Regions from separate parts of the Nonomuraea sp. NPDC049309 genome, predicted to be linked through region 2. Evidence: riboswitches for the same ligand, from Rfam matches in the RefSeq annotation. Region 2 holds a riboswitch; the other holds the start of a gene.

Region 1 (5,948 bases), on a different contig from region 2:
TCCAGCACGATGCCTCTGCGCTTGGCGTAGATGCGCGTACTGGCGGCTCCCAGGTCCATCGCCAAATCACGACCGAAGAGACTCATCGCCGGACGTATTTCCTGAGCTGCTCCAACGCAACACCAGGAAGAGAACCGGGCATTTTTACCCAAACGGTGTTAGCTGGGCGTATCGGGCCGTGGCGCCGCCCCCGCGGAAGCGCGACCCACGCGGTGATGAGCGGCGGGCGCGGCGCGGTCATCGCGGCCCGGCGGAACCGGGTGCGGCGCGGCCTGGATCAGGCTTCCCTGAGCTCGGCGAGGGTGTCGTCGGCCCACTGGAGGCCGGCGCGGGCCAGGGTGAGGCCGAAAGCGTGGGCGTGGCGGCCGAACCGGCCGGGCCGCAGGGCCTCCAGCTTCTCCAGCTGTGCCTGGTAGCGGGCCCTGATGCGCTCGACGACGGCGATCGCTTGATCGCGCTCCATCACGTGGAGGAGGAACGCCTGGAGCGCGATCTCGCTGCGTGCGGGCAGCACGGGGTGGTGCTCTTCCATCCACGTGCGCAGCTCGCGCTCGCCTTCGGGGGTGATCGCGTAGATCTTGCGCCCTCTCGCGCCCTCCGCCTCGACGGTCACGAGCCCGTCGGCGGCCATCTTCACCAGCTCGGGATAGATCTGCGTGTGCCCGGCCTGCCAGACGTGGTTGAGCGAGCCGTCGAACGTCTTGGCCAGGTCGTAGCCGCTGGCGGGGCCGACGGTCGAGAGTAGTCCGAGCAGCGCGATCCGTAGGGACATGGCCCTCAGGATATCGAAGGCTTGACATGTAAAGACTTACATATCACTCTTCACATGTGAGCAATGACAAGAAGGGTGACGGCATCCTCCTGTTCGCCGTTCTCGGCGGCATGTTCCTGGCGATGCTGGACCAGACGATCGTGGGCACGGCGCTGCCGCGCATCGTGGCCGAGCTGGGCGGCGGCACGCTCTACACCTGGGCGGTGACCGCGTACCTGCTGACCTCCACGGTCACCGTGCCGCTGTACGGCAGGCTGTCGGACCAGCACGGCAGGAAGCCGCTGCTGCTGATCGGCATGGTGGTGTTCCTGATCGGGTCGGCCCTGTCGGGCGCCGCGCAGGACATGACGCAGCTCATCGCCTTCCGCGCGCTCCAGGGGCTCGGCGCGGGCGCGCTGATGCCGCTGTCGATCGCGCTGGTGATGGAGATGTTCCCGCCGGCGTCGGGCGGCGCCCGCGTGCAGGGGGCGATCGGCGGCGTGATGGGGCTGACGTACCTGGCGGGGCCGTTCCTCGGCGGGCTGTTCACCGACCAGGCGACCTGGCGCTGGGCCTTCTACGTGAACGTGCCGATCGGGATCGTGCTGGTGGCGATCATCGTGCTGCGGCTGCCGCGCCGCCCCGGCACCGGCGGCGGGCGTCCCGACTACGCCGGCATCGCGGTGTTCACCGTGGCCGTCACCGCGTTGCTGCTGGGCCTGACCGAGAAGGGGCTGGACGGCCACACCTGGACCGACGCCCCCGTGGCCGGGCCGATCCTGCTGGCACTGGCGCTGCTGGCCGTCTTCGTGGCGGTCGAGCGGCGGGTGGCGAGCCCCATCATGCCGGTGGAGCTGTTCGCGAACCGCTCGTACACGCTGGTCAATCTCGTCTCGTTCGTGACGGCCTTCTGCATGTACGCGGGCGTGGTCTTCCTGCCCCGCTACTTCCAGCAGGCGCTGGGCGCCAGCGCCACCGCCTCGGGCCTGCGGATCTATCCGCTGACGCTGGGCATGGTCGCGGGCAGCGTGCTCATGGGCGCGCTGATGGCCAGGACCGGCCGGTACAAGCCGTGGCTGCTGATCTCGCCGGTCCTGCTGGGCGCGGGCGCGCTGCTCTGCCTCAACCTCTCCGTGAACAGCGGGGGTCTGGCGGTCGCGCTGTGGATGCTGCCCCTCGGGCTCGGCATGGGGCCGATGCTGTCCGGGCTGACGGTGGCCGCGCAGCAGTCGGTGGAGCCGCGGCACCTCGGCACCGCCTCGGCCAACCTCACCTTCTTCCGGCAGATCGGCGGTTCGGTGGCGCTGGCGGTGGGCGGCACGCTCTACGCGGGGGAGTTCGCGGCGAACGTGCCCGTGGTGGGCGAGGCCGCCGCGCACGCCTCGGCCGCCGCGCTGGTGGTGCCGGCGCTCGGGGTGGCGGGCGCGCTGATCGCCCTGGTGGCGGTGTCCGCGCTGCCGGACCGGCGGCTCACCCGTCCGGGATCGCCGCCCGCAGGGCGCGAGGACGCGCGGGCGGGCTCGGTGGAGGCCGGTTTCGCGTCATGAACGGCACCGTGCGAAGCTGTTCGGTATCCCCGACACCATGGAGGTCCTCATGGCGGATGCACCGGAGCCGGAAGTCAGCGAGACTCCCGAGGACGCGATGAAGCGCAAGTTCCGCGAGGCGCTCGAACGCAAGCGCAATCAGCAGGCGGGCTCAGGCGCGGGTGGCAGGGGCTTCGATCCATCGAAGATTCACGGGACGCACGGTCCGGCCGCCAGCAAGAGATCGTTCAGGCGTAAGAGCGGCGGCTGATCAAGCGAAATCCCCAGGGGCACGGCATGCCGTGCCCCTTTCGCATTTTCATTCCCGCCTAAGGTAGATCTTTTGTCCGATTCATGGTGAAACGTTTGCGGGTGTCCAGTCCCGTCGTTAGAGTGTTCGCCATTACCAGCCGGTGACCTAGTCCTTACCCAAGACGGACGACCGGCTGGCGCCGAATCCCGAACCTTTCGGGAACCGGGGAACCACCCTCCCCTTGGGGTGAATCCGGCCCCCGTGGCCGGTAGGGCAACTCCACCGCCCGAACCCGTCAGCTAACCCGGTAGGCGTGATGGAGAGGATTGCGTATCACATGTGTCACCAGCGTGTCGTACCCCCGGACCGCTTCGTGCTGACGGCCGCCTGCTGAGCGGCCCCCTTCCCCAGGCTCGTTATTTGCGTCGCGCGTAGCGCGCGGATGCTCTGCTCCGCCGTGCCCATTTCCCCCTCAGCGCCGGCGTAACTCCCCCTGTCCCCTCGTGAAGGGTTTGCTGCTTCATGTCTGCCTGTTTCGGCCTGCGTTCCCTCGCCTCGCTGACCACCTGCTGCGCGGTCGGCATGACCATCGCCGGCACGGCGGCCCACGCCGACACCGTTGACGAGAAGATCCTGCTCAAGGGCTCGACCACGGCCTCCTACTTCTGGGACGACGCCTCCGGCCGAGCCGGTGACACCGGGCTGCCGGCCAGCGGCAAGCCCATGCAGAAGGGTCTCGCGGCCAGCCCGAGCTGGCCGCTGATGACCGAGGGATACGTGGTCTACAAGGGCAAGAAGGCGCCGTTCTTCGTCGGTGACCGCGGTCCCGGCGAGCCCTCCAACCGCGGCATCATGCTCGACCTCGACGCCAAGACGTTCGCCGAGCTGACCGGCGGCACGTTCAACCCGAACACGCTGCACGTCGACGGCATCGGCGGCCAGGGCCACATCGAGGTCCAGTACGTCATCACCAAGTGGGGCCCAGGGCCCGGCAAGAAGAACTACCCGGTGCCGTTCTCGACCGGCGCCTGGTCCAGGCGAGACAGGAACCCCGCGCCCCCGCCCGCGCAGGACGAGCAGTCCCAGCAGGCCGGCGGCCGCTCGGTGCCCGCCGCCCGCTGACCCGGCGCCTACGCCGTCCGCTGACGCGCCGTCCCCGTCCCCGTGCGGCGTCGCGGACGTGCGCCATCGCCGCGCCGGTGCGCCCTTCCCCCTCCGCGTGCCGGCGCGGCGATTCTCTCCCCGCCCCAGGCGCGGGCCCCGCTCCATGCGCGGGCCCCGCTCCATGCGCGGGCCCCGCTCCATGCGCGAGTCCCGCTCCATGCGCGGGTCCGTCATGGCGGCACGCCGCCACGTGGCGCGCTGTCGAGTGGTCCGTAGTCGCGCGGTGTGCTGTCGTGTGGTGCGTTTCTTGGTCGTTGCACACCACGCCAGGAGGTCCTCACCCATTTCAAGATCCTCGACGGCGAGTCGCAAATCCCGTATCGCTGTCACCAACGTCTGTGGCCGGTATACCTAGGGGGCGCGTTTCGCGGACTCGTAGCGGCGTACAAATGCCGCTTTACGGGCGCCGACCAGAATGACATTCTGGTCGGCGTGACGACCCGTGTAGCCGCAAACGGCATAGAGATCGCCTACGACAGCTTCGGCTCACCCACAGGGCGGCCGCTCCTCCTGATCATGGGGCTCGGCGCCCAGCTCATCCAGTGGGACGAAGGGCTCTGCCGGCTCCTCGCGGAGCAGGGACACCACGTCGTACGGTTCGACAACCGCGACGTCGGCCTGTCCACGCACTTCCACGACGCGGGCGCGCCCCGGCCGGGGGAGCCCGCGCCGTACCTGCTGGAGGACATGGCCGACGACACCGCCGCGCTCATGGACGCCATCGGCTGGCCATCCGCGCACGTCGTGGGCGCCTCGATGGGCGGCATGATCGCCCAGACGCTGGCGATCAGGCACCCCGAGCGCGTGCTCACGCTGACCTCGATCATGTCCACACCCGGACCCGACGTCGCCCCGCCCACCCCCGAGGCGCTCAAGGCGCTGCTCACCCCGCCGCCGAAGGACCGCGCCGGGGTGATCGACCAGTCGGTGGTGACCTGGTCGACGATCGGCTCGCCGGGCTACGAGATGGACGAGGAGGCCATCAGGACGCGGGCCGGGCTGGCCTACGACCGCTGCTTCGACCCCGCGGGCACGGCCCGGCAGTTCGCGGCGATCAGGGCGTCGGGCGACCGGACGGAGGCGCTGGCGAACGTCCGCGTCCCCACGCTGGTGATCCACGGCGAGGCCGACCCGCTGGTCCCCGTGGCCGGCGGCCGCGCCACGGCGGAGGCGGTGCCGGGGGCACGGCTGGTGACGTACCCGGGGATGGGGCACGACCTGCCGAAGGCGCTCTGGCCCGACATCGTCTCCGAGATCACCAAACTGACCTCGGCCTGACGCGCCGGCCGGCGGCCCCACCCCTGCGCCACGGACCGCCGGCCACCCCCGCCCGCCCATCGACTATCCCGCCCGTCATCCGCCCCAGCTCCGCCGGCCGCCTCCGCCTCCGCCGGCCGCTGTCCGTGCCCCGCTGGTGGTGTCCGCGCTCCGTTGTCCGCTGGGTGCGTCCCGTCGGCCGCTCTCTGCGCCCTGGTGGCTGTTATCCGCGCTCCGTCGGCCGCTCCCCGCCCCCGCGGGCCGGCTCCATGCCAGCCCGCGGCGCTTCTTGAAACCGCGGCGCTCGCCTTTGAAACCTGCGGTGCTCGCCCCTTGAAAGCCGCCCGCATCGGGCGCGCGCATCGGCGTGGTGCCGTCCCCTGCCGTCGGTGAGGCGTCCGCCGGTGCGCGACCCGCTGTCATGCGCCATGCACGTCATGCGCCATGCACGTCATGCGGCGTGCACGTCATGCGGCGTGCACTCGACCGGCTTGCCCGCAACCGGCACGCTCCGGCCGGGATCACGTGCCGGTGCGCGACGCGTACTTCTCGCGGCAGCGCATGATCTCGTTGACGTTGCGCTCCGCCCAATCCGCCACCACCGAGATCGGCCCATGGAGCGAGCGCCCCAGGTCGGTCAGCGTGTACTCCACGCGCGGCGGCACCTCCGCGAACACCTGGCGGGTCAGCAGCCCGTCCTGCTCCATCGCCCGCAACGTCTGGGTCAGCACCTTGGGCGTGACGCCGCCGATCCGCTCCCTGAGCTGTGTGAACCGCATCGGCCCCGAGAAGAGGCAGAGCAGCACCAAGGCCGACCACCTGTCGCCGATCCGGTCGAGGACCACCCTGGTCGGGCAGTTCGGGTCGAAGACGTCGCCTTTAGTATCCACAGGGTACTTATAACACGATGAAGTAACCAGTATCTGATGGATACTCTTGGTGGCATGAAGATCCTGGTCTTTGGCTCGACCGGCATGATCGGTCAGCGCATCGCCAC
Region 2 (5,948 bases):
CCAGCAGGCCCGCGCCCAGCATGGACCTGGTCGGGGAGAACGGGCTGCTGGGGCGGGCTGACCAAGCTGGTGCTGGAGTCCGCGCTCGAGGGCGAGCTCACCGACCACCTCGGCTACGGCAAACGCCAGCGCAGCGACGGCAACGGCAACGCCCGTAACGGCACACGCTCCAAGACGGTCATCGCCGATGTCGGGCCGGTGGAGATCAGCGTGCCCCGCGACCGGGACGGCAGCTTCGAGCCGAAGATCGTGCGCAAGCGGCAGCGGCGCCTGTCCGGGGTGGACGAGATGGTCATCTCCCTGGCCGCCGAGGGGGCTGACCACCGGGGAGATCTCCGCTCACCTGGCCGAGGTCTACGGCGCCGAGGTGTCCAAGCAGACCATCTCGGCCATCACCGGCAAGGTGCTGGCGGGCATGGCCGAATGGCAGAACCGGCCACTGGATCCCGTCTGCCCGGTGATCTTCATCGACGCCATCCACGTCAAGCTGCGCGACGGGCAGGTCGCCAACCGGCCCATCTCCCTCGCCCTGGCGGTCGCCGTCGACGGCGAGCGCGACATCCTCGGGCTGTGGCGCGCCTCGTTCCGGTACGCCGCCCGCCGGCACGGGGACGCCATCGCTCGTGCGCTCAAGCCCGTCTGCACCGCTGCGACCGGGGCAGCCGCACTGGAGCGCTTCATGGAGTTCGCCGAGGCCTGGGGCGGCAGATACCCGGCGATCGTGAAGCTGTGGGAGGACGCCTGGGCCGAGTTCGTGCCCTTTCTGTCCTTCGAGGCCGAGATCCGGCGGGTGATCTGCTCGACCAACGCCATCGAATCGGTCAACGCACGCATCCGGCGGGCGGTCAACGCCCGCGGCCACTTCCCCAATGAGCAGGCCGCCCTCACATGCGTCTACATGGCGATCATGAGCCTGGACCCGACCGGCAAAGGCCGCAAACGCTGGATCACTCGCTGGAAAACCGCCTTGAACGCCTTCGCCATCACCTTCGAAGGCCGCCTGACACCTACCACCCGCTGAAACAACTCACGCAGCGTTACACCGTCTACTGGACAGCCCCCAAGACCAGGGCTACTGCCGTACAAACGCCCTCAACTTGTGGATATCCATCATCAGATGCAATATCCCCTACTTTCAGTTCATCGAGATGTGCACGTGGTCGTAGTGGTTCTCGGTGATGCTGCCGCGGTCGGCCATCGCGCGCCAGCCGGTGCCGGAGTTGATGCGCTGCTTCCAGATCACGTACTTCACGCCGAGCTTGTCCTTGTTCTGCAGCGCCCACTCGGCGATGCGGTCGCCGAGCGCGTTGTTGGCGGGCGTCGGCAGGGTGCCGCCGGTGCTCATCATGAAGTCGCAGGCGCGGCCGAGCGGGTGTTCGCCGCTGGAGCCCGCGCGGAAGCAGCCCACCGTGTACGGCAGCGCGAAGTTCTTCTCGATCTGCTGCTTCATCAGCCGCGTGCGCGGGGTGATGTTGTCGGGCCCGCCGGGCAGTTCGGGCGCCCAGGTGCCGTTGGACCTGCGGCCGGTGGCGACCGGCACGAGGTCGCGCAGCTTCTTCTCGATGTCGCTGATGACGCCTTCGGCCTCGCGGCGCTGCCTGGCCACCTCCGCCGCGTCCTTCTTGATCTTGGCGGTGAGCGCGGCGGCCTCGTCGCTGGCCTTCTTGCGTTCGTCGCGGGCCTTGGCGACGCTCGCCACGACGGCCTGCTGTTCGGCGGTGAGCTGTTCGAGGAGGGCGGCGGTGCCGGCGTCGCCCGGCATCATGAAGCCGGGCAGCGACGGGTCGATGTTCTGGTAGCGCAGGCGGGCGATCTCGGCGACGCGCTGCTCGGCGGCGGCGAGCGTCTGCTCGGCCGCGGTCAGCTTGGCCTGCGCGGCTTTGGCGGCTTCCTGTGCCTTGGCCAGCTCGACGCGCTTGAGGTTGTACTTCTCGATGAGCTTGTCGACCTTGTTGTTGAGCTGCTTGAGCTGGGCGCGGAGCTCGGACTCCGTCGGTTTCGGGGCGGCCGTCGCCGCGTGCGCCGGGAGGACGGCGATGGCGGCGGCGGCGATGAGACCGATGGCAAGTTTCGCGGGGGACGAAGCCGCCACGTATGAGTTCCTCTCCCTCTGCCGGCCGGGTTAGCTGACGGGTTCGGGCATGGGAGTCGCTCCCTACCGCCGTAGCGGATTCACCCCAAGGCGCGGTTGGGTCCCCGGCTCCCGGGCGACGCGCCCGGGATTAGGCGGGCATCAGCCGTGTTACGGGCGATGCATATGGGGATATTAGTGGTAGATCACGAGTCATGCGACCTTAAGTAGAAATCTATTAGTGATCGATCTGTGATCGAATCATCCGGGCCGCCTCCTCGGGGCGCACGTCGTTCACGAACGCCCCCATCGCCGACTCCGAGCCCGCCAGATACTTGAGCTTGTTCGGCGCCCGCCGGATGGAGAACAGCTCCAGGTGCAGGTACGCGAGGTCGCGCCCCGTGCGCACCGGCGCCTGGTGCCAGGCCGAGATGTACGGCATGACGATCCCGAACAGCCCGTCGAACGCCCGCAGCACCGAGGTGTAGAGCGGGGCGAACGCGGCGCGCTCCGCATCCGTGAGCGCCGCCAGGTCCGGCACCTGCCGGTGCGGATAGATGTGCACCTCGAACGGCCAGCGCGCGGCGGCCGGCACGAAGGCCGTCCACAGCTCGTTGGAGGCGACCACCCGCGTGCCCTCGGCCCGCTCGGCGGCCAGCACGTCGGCGAAGAGGTTCCCCGGGCCCTTGTAGCGCTCGGCGGCCCCGAGCTGCAGCTTCGTCCTCGGCGTGACGTACGGGTAGGCGTAGATCTGCCCATGCGGGTGCGCGATGGTGATGCCGATCTCCGCGCCCCGGTTCTCGAAGCAGAAGACCTGCTCGACGCCCTCGATGCCGGACAGCTCCGCCGTACGGTCGGCCCACGCCTCCATGACCAGCACCACCTGCTCGTCGGAGAGCGCGGAGAAGGAGGAGTCGTGGTCGGAGGTGAAGCACACCACCTCGCAGCGCCCCACGCCCGGACGGACCTCGCTCAGGCCCCCCACAGGCTCATAAGTGCCGAAATTTCCGGAGAAGGAGGGGAAGCGGTTCTCGAACACGACCACGTCGTAGTCGTAGGAGGGGATCTCCGTCGCGCGCTCGTCCGACGATGGGCACAGCGGGCACTCGGCCGTGCCGCCGGTCGGCAGGAACGTCCGCGTCTGCCGGTGCCCCGCGATCGCGATCCACTCCTCGGTCAGCGGGTCGTAGCGCAGCTCCGAGGCCGGCGGCCGGGGGTCGAGCCGGCGCCGGTCGATCGCGCTCCTGTCCGCGTCGTCGCGCCGGTCGAAGTAGATCAGCTCCCGGCCGTCGGCGAGATGGGTGATGGTGCGCTTCACGACGAGCCCTCCGCGATGATCAGTTCGCCGGCCCGTTCGGCCAGCTCCGTACGTGCTTCCTCCGGCAGGCCCGCGTCGCTGACGACCACGTCGGCCTCGTCCAGCTCGGCGATCGTGCTGATGCCCACCGTGTTCCACTTCGTGTGGTCGGCCGGGACGACCAGCCGGCTCGCCGCCGCCACCAGCTCCCTGTCGGTCTCCGACTCCAGCAGGTTGGGCGTGGTGAACCCGGCCCGCACGCTCATGCCGTGCACGCCGAGGAAGAGCGTGTCGACGTGCAGGCGGCGGATCGCGGCCACCGCGACCGGCCCTACCAGCGCGTCGGACGGCGTGCGCACGCCACCCGTCAGCACGACCGTACGGTCGGCGCGCGGGTTGCGATGGAAGACCTCGGCGACCGGGATCGAGTTGGTGATCACGGTCAGCTCGGGCACGCCGATGAGGTGGTGCGCCAGCGCCCACGTGGTGGTGCCGGCCGACAGCGCCACGGCGGTGCCGGGGCGGACGAGCATGGCCGCGCGCTTGGCGATGGCCTCCTTCTCCTGCTGCTGCCTGGCCGACTTGGCGGTGAAGCCGGGCTCCTCGGTCGAGCCGGGGCCGAGGGCGGTGGCTCCGCCGTGCACCTTCTCCAGCAGGCCGCGCTCGGCCAGCACCTCCAGGTCGCGCCGGATGGTCATGTCGGAGACGCCGAGTTCGCGTACGAGGTCGGCCACTCGCACGCCGCCGAGCCTGCGGACGCGTTCGAGGATCGCCTGCTGACGCTGCTGTGCGAGCACACCCGCTCCTTCCAACACATTCCACCAAATTATGACATGGACATGTTGAGGAATGTTAGTTCGTGCGGAGCGCTTGCGCCGGTCACCGTGTGGGGAGACGTTGAGTCAGAAGCAGTGTCGATCACTGGGCCGATCACTGGGCCGATCACCGGGCCGGTCACTGGGCCGGTCACAGGAGCCGATCAACGGGAGGCGAGCTCATGGCAAAGCGCGCACGTAAGGGCAGGGCACGCAAGAAGAAGAAGGCGAACCACGGCAAGCGCCCGACCGCGCGATGACGGCGGGGTGGCCGCAGGACGCGGCCACCCGCTCGTCCGACCGGGCCCGTCAACCGGGGAGTTCGGTGAGCGCCTGGTCGAGGCGCTCCTGCGGCAGCGTGTAGTCCTCCAGCTCGCCCGCCAGATAGCGCTCATAGGCGGCCAGATCGAAGTGCCCGTGACCGCACAGCGCGGTCAGGAGCACCTTCTCCTCGCCGCTCTCCTTGCACCGCAGCGCCTCCGCGATGGTCTCCGCCAGCGCGTGCGTCGGCTCCGGCGCGGGCAGGATGCCCTCGGTTCGCGCGAAGCGCACGCCCGCGGCGAAACACTCCCGCTGCGACCGGGTCACCGCCGTGAACAGGCCCAGCTCGTACATGTGCGACAGCAGCGGCGACATGCCGTGATAGCGCAGGCCGCCCGCGTGGATCGGGTCGGGCACGAACGAGTGGCCCAGCGTGTGCATCTTCAGCAGCGGCGTGAACCCGGCCGTGTCGCCGAAGTCGTAGGCGTACACGCCGCGCGTGAACGACGGGCAGGCCGCCGGCTCGACCGCCCTGAACTCCGTCTCCAGCCGCCCCGCCAGCTTCTCCCGCAGGAACGGGAAGGCCAGGCCGGCGAAGTTCGAGCCGCCGCCGGTGCACCCGATCACCAGGTCGGGCATCTCGGGCAGCTGGGCCAGCGCCTCCTCGCCGATGACCGTCTGGTGCATCAGCACGTGGTTGAGCACGGAGCCGAGCGCGTACCTCGCGTCGTGGTTCTCGGCGGCCACCTCGACCGCCTCGCTGATCGCGATGCCCAGGCTGCCCGGCGAGTCCGGGTCGTCGGCCAGCACCTTGCCGCCCGCCTTCGTCACGGGGGAGGGGCTGGCGTGCACGGTCGCGCCGTACACCTGCATGAGAGAGCGCCGGTACGGCTTCTGATCGTAGGAGGCGCGGACCATCCAGATCCGGCACTCCAGGCCGAACTGCGAGCAGGCGAACGCCAGCGCCGAGCCCCACTGGCCCGCGCCCGTCTCCGTGGTGAGCAGCCGTACGCCCTCGCGCGCGTTGTAGAACGCCTGCGGCACCGCGGTGTTCGGCTTGTGCGAGCCCGCGGGCGAGACGCCCTCGTACTTGTAGTAGATCCTGGCCGGCGTGCCCAGCTCCTTCTCCAGCCGCCGGGCCCGCATCAGCGGCGTCGGCCGCCACAGCCGGTAGACGTCGAGGACCTCCTGCGGGATCGGCACGAACCGCTCGCCGCTCACCTCCTGCGCGATCAGCTCCATCGGGAACAGCGGAGCGAGATCGTCGGGCCCCACGGGCTGCCGCGTGCCGGGATGCAGCGGCGGCGGAGGCGGCTCGGGCAGGTCCGGAACGATGTTGTACCAGTTGTTGGGGATCATCGCCTCAGTGTGCGACGTCGCCTGCCCGCGTTCCAGTACCGCCGGGCATCAGCACCGCGAGCCGCGCCGGATGGTCGGCTCGCACCACCACGTCAGCGCTGTGCTGCGGGGCGGCCTCGCGCTCGTACCGCTCGTAGGCGGGCAG

The links. Region 2 has a riboswitch for cyclic di-AMP ahead of ACGFIM_RS38095 (coiled-coil domain-containing protein). Riboswitches for the same ligand answer to the same signal wherever they lie in the genome.
Region 1: another riboswitch for cyclic di-AMP. It lies ahead of ACGFIM_RS33410 (hypothetical protein); the one in region 2 lies ahead of ACGFIM_RS38095 (coiled-coil domain-containing protein).

Annotation. Positions count from the first base shown of each region.
Region 1 is NZ_JBICSH010000006.1:376,290-382,237, forward strand. It holds gene ACGFIM_RS33390 (rod shape-determining protein) at 1-59, opposite strand, end outside; gene ACGFIM_RS33395 (PadR family transcriptional regulator) at 278-772, opposite strand; gene ACGFIM_RS33400 (MDR family MFS transporter) at 829-2,298, shown strand; gene ACGFIM_RS33405 (DUF5302 domain-containing protein) at 2,336-2,548, shown strand; cyclic di-AMP (ydaO/yuaA leader) riboswitch at 2,718-2,859, shown strand; gene ACGFIM_RS33410 (hypothetical protein) at 3,053-3,652, shown strand; gene ACGFIM_RS33415 (alpha/beta fold hydrolase) at 4,127-4,972, shown strand; gene ACGFIM_RS33420 (winged helix-turn-helix transcriptional regulator) at 5,473-5,841, opposite strand; gene ACGFIM_RS33425 (NAD(P)-dependent oxidoreductase) at 5,896-5,948, shown strand, end outside.
Region 2 is NZ_JBICSH010000010.1:11,664-17,611, reverse strand. It holds partial or broken gene ACGFIM_RS38100 (transposase) at 1-1,021, shown strand, start outside; gene ACGFIM_RS38095 (coiled-coil domain-containing protein) at 1,136-2,092, opposite strand; cyclic di-AMP (ydaO/yuaA leader) riboswitch at 2,098-2,239, opposite strand; gene galT (galactose-1-phosphate uridylyltransferase) at 2,310-3,389, opposite strand; gene ACGFIM_RS38085 (DeoR/GlpR family DNA-binding transcription regulator) at 3,386-4,165, opposite strand; gene ACGFIM_RS38080 (50S ribosomal protein bL37) at 4,366-4,443, shown strand; gene ACGFIM_RS38075 (TrpB-like pyridoxal phosphate-dependent enzyme) at 4,493-5,803, opposite strand; gene ACGFIM_RS38070 (uridine kinase) at 5,808-5,948, opposite strand, start outside.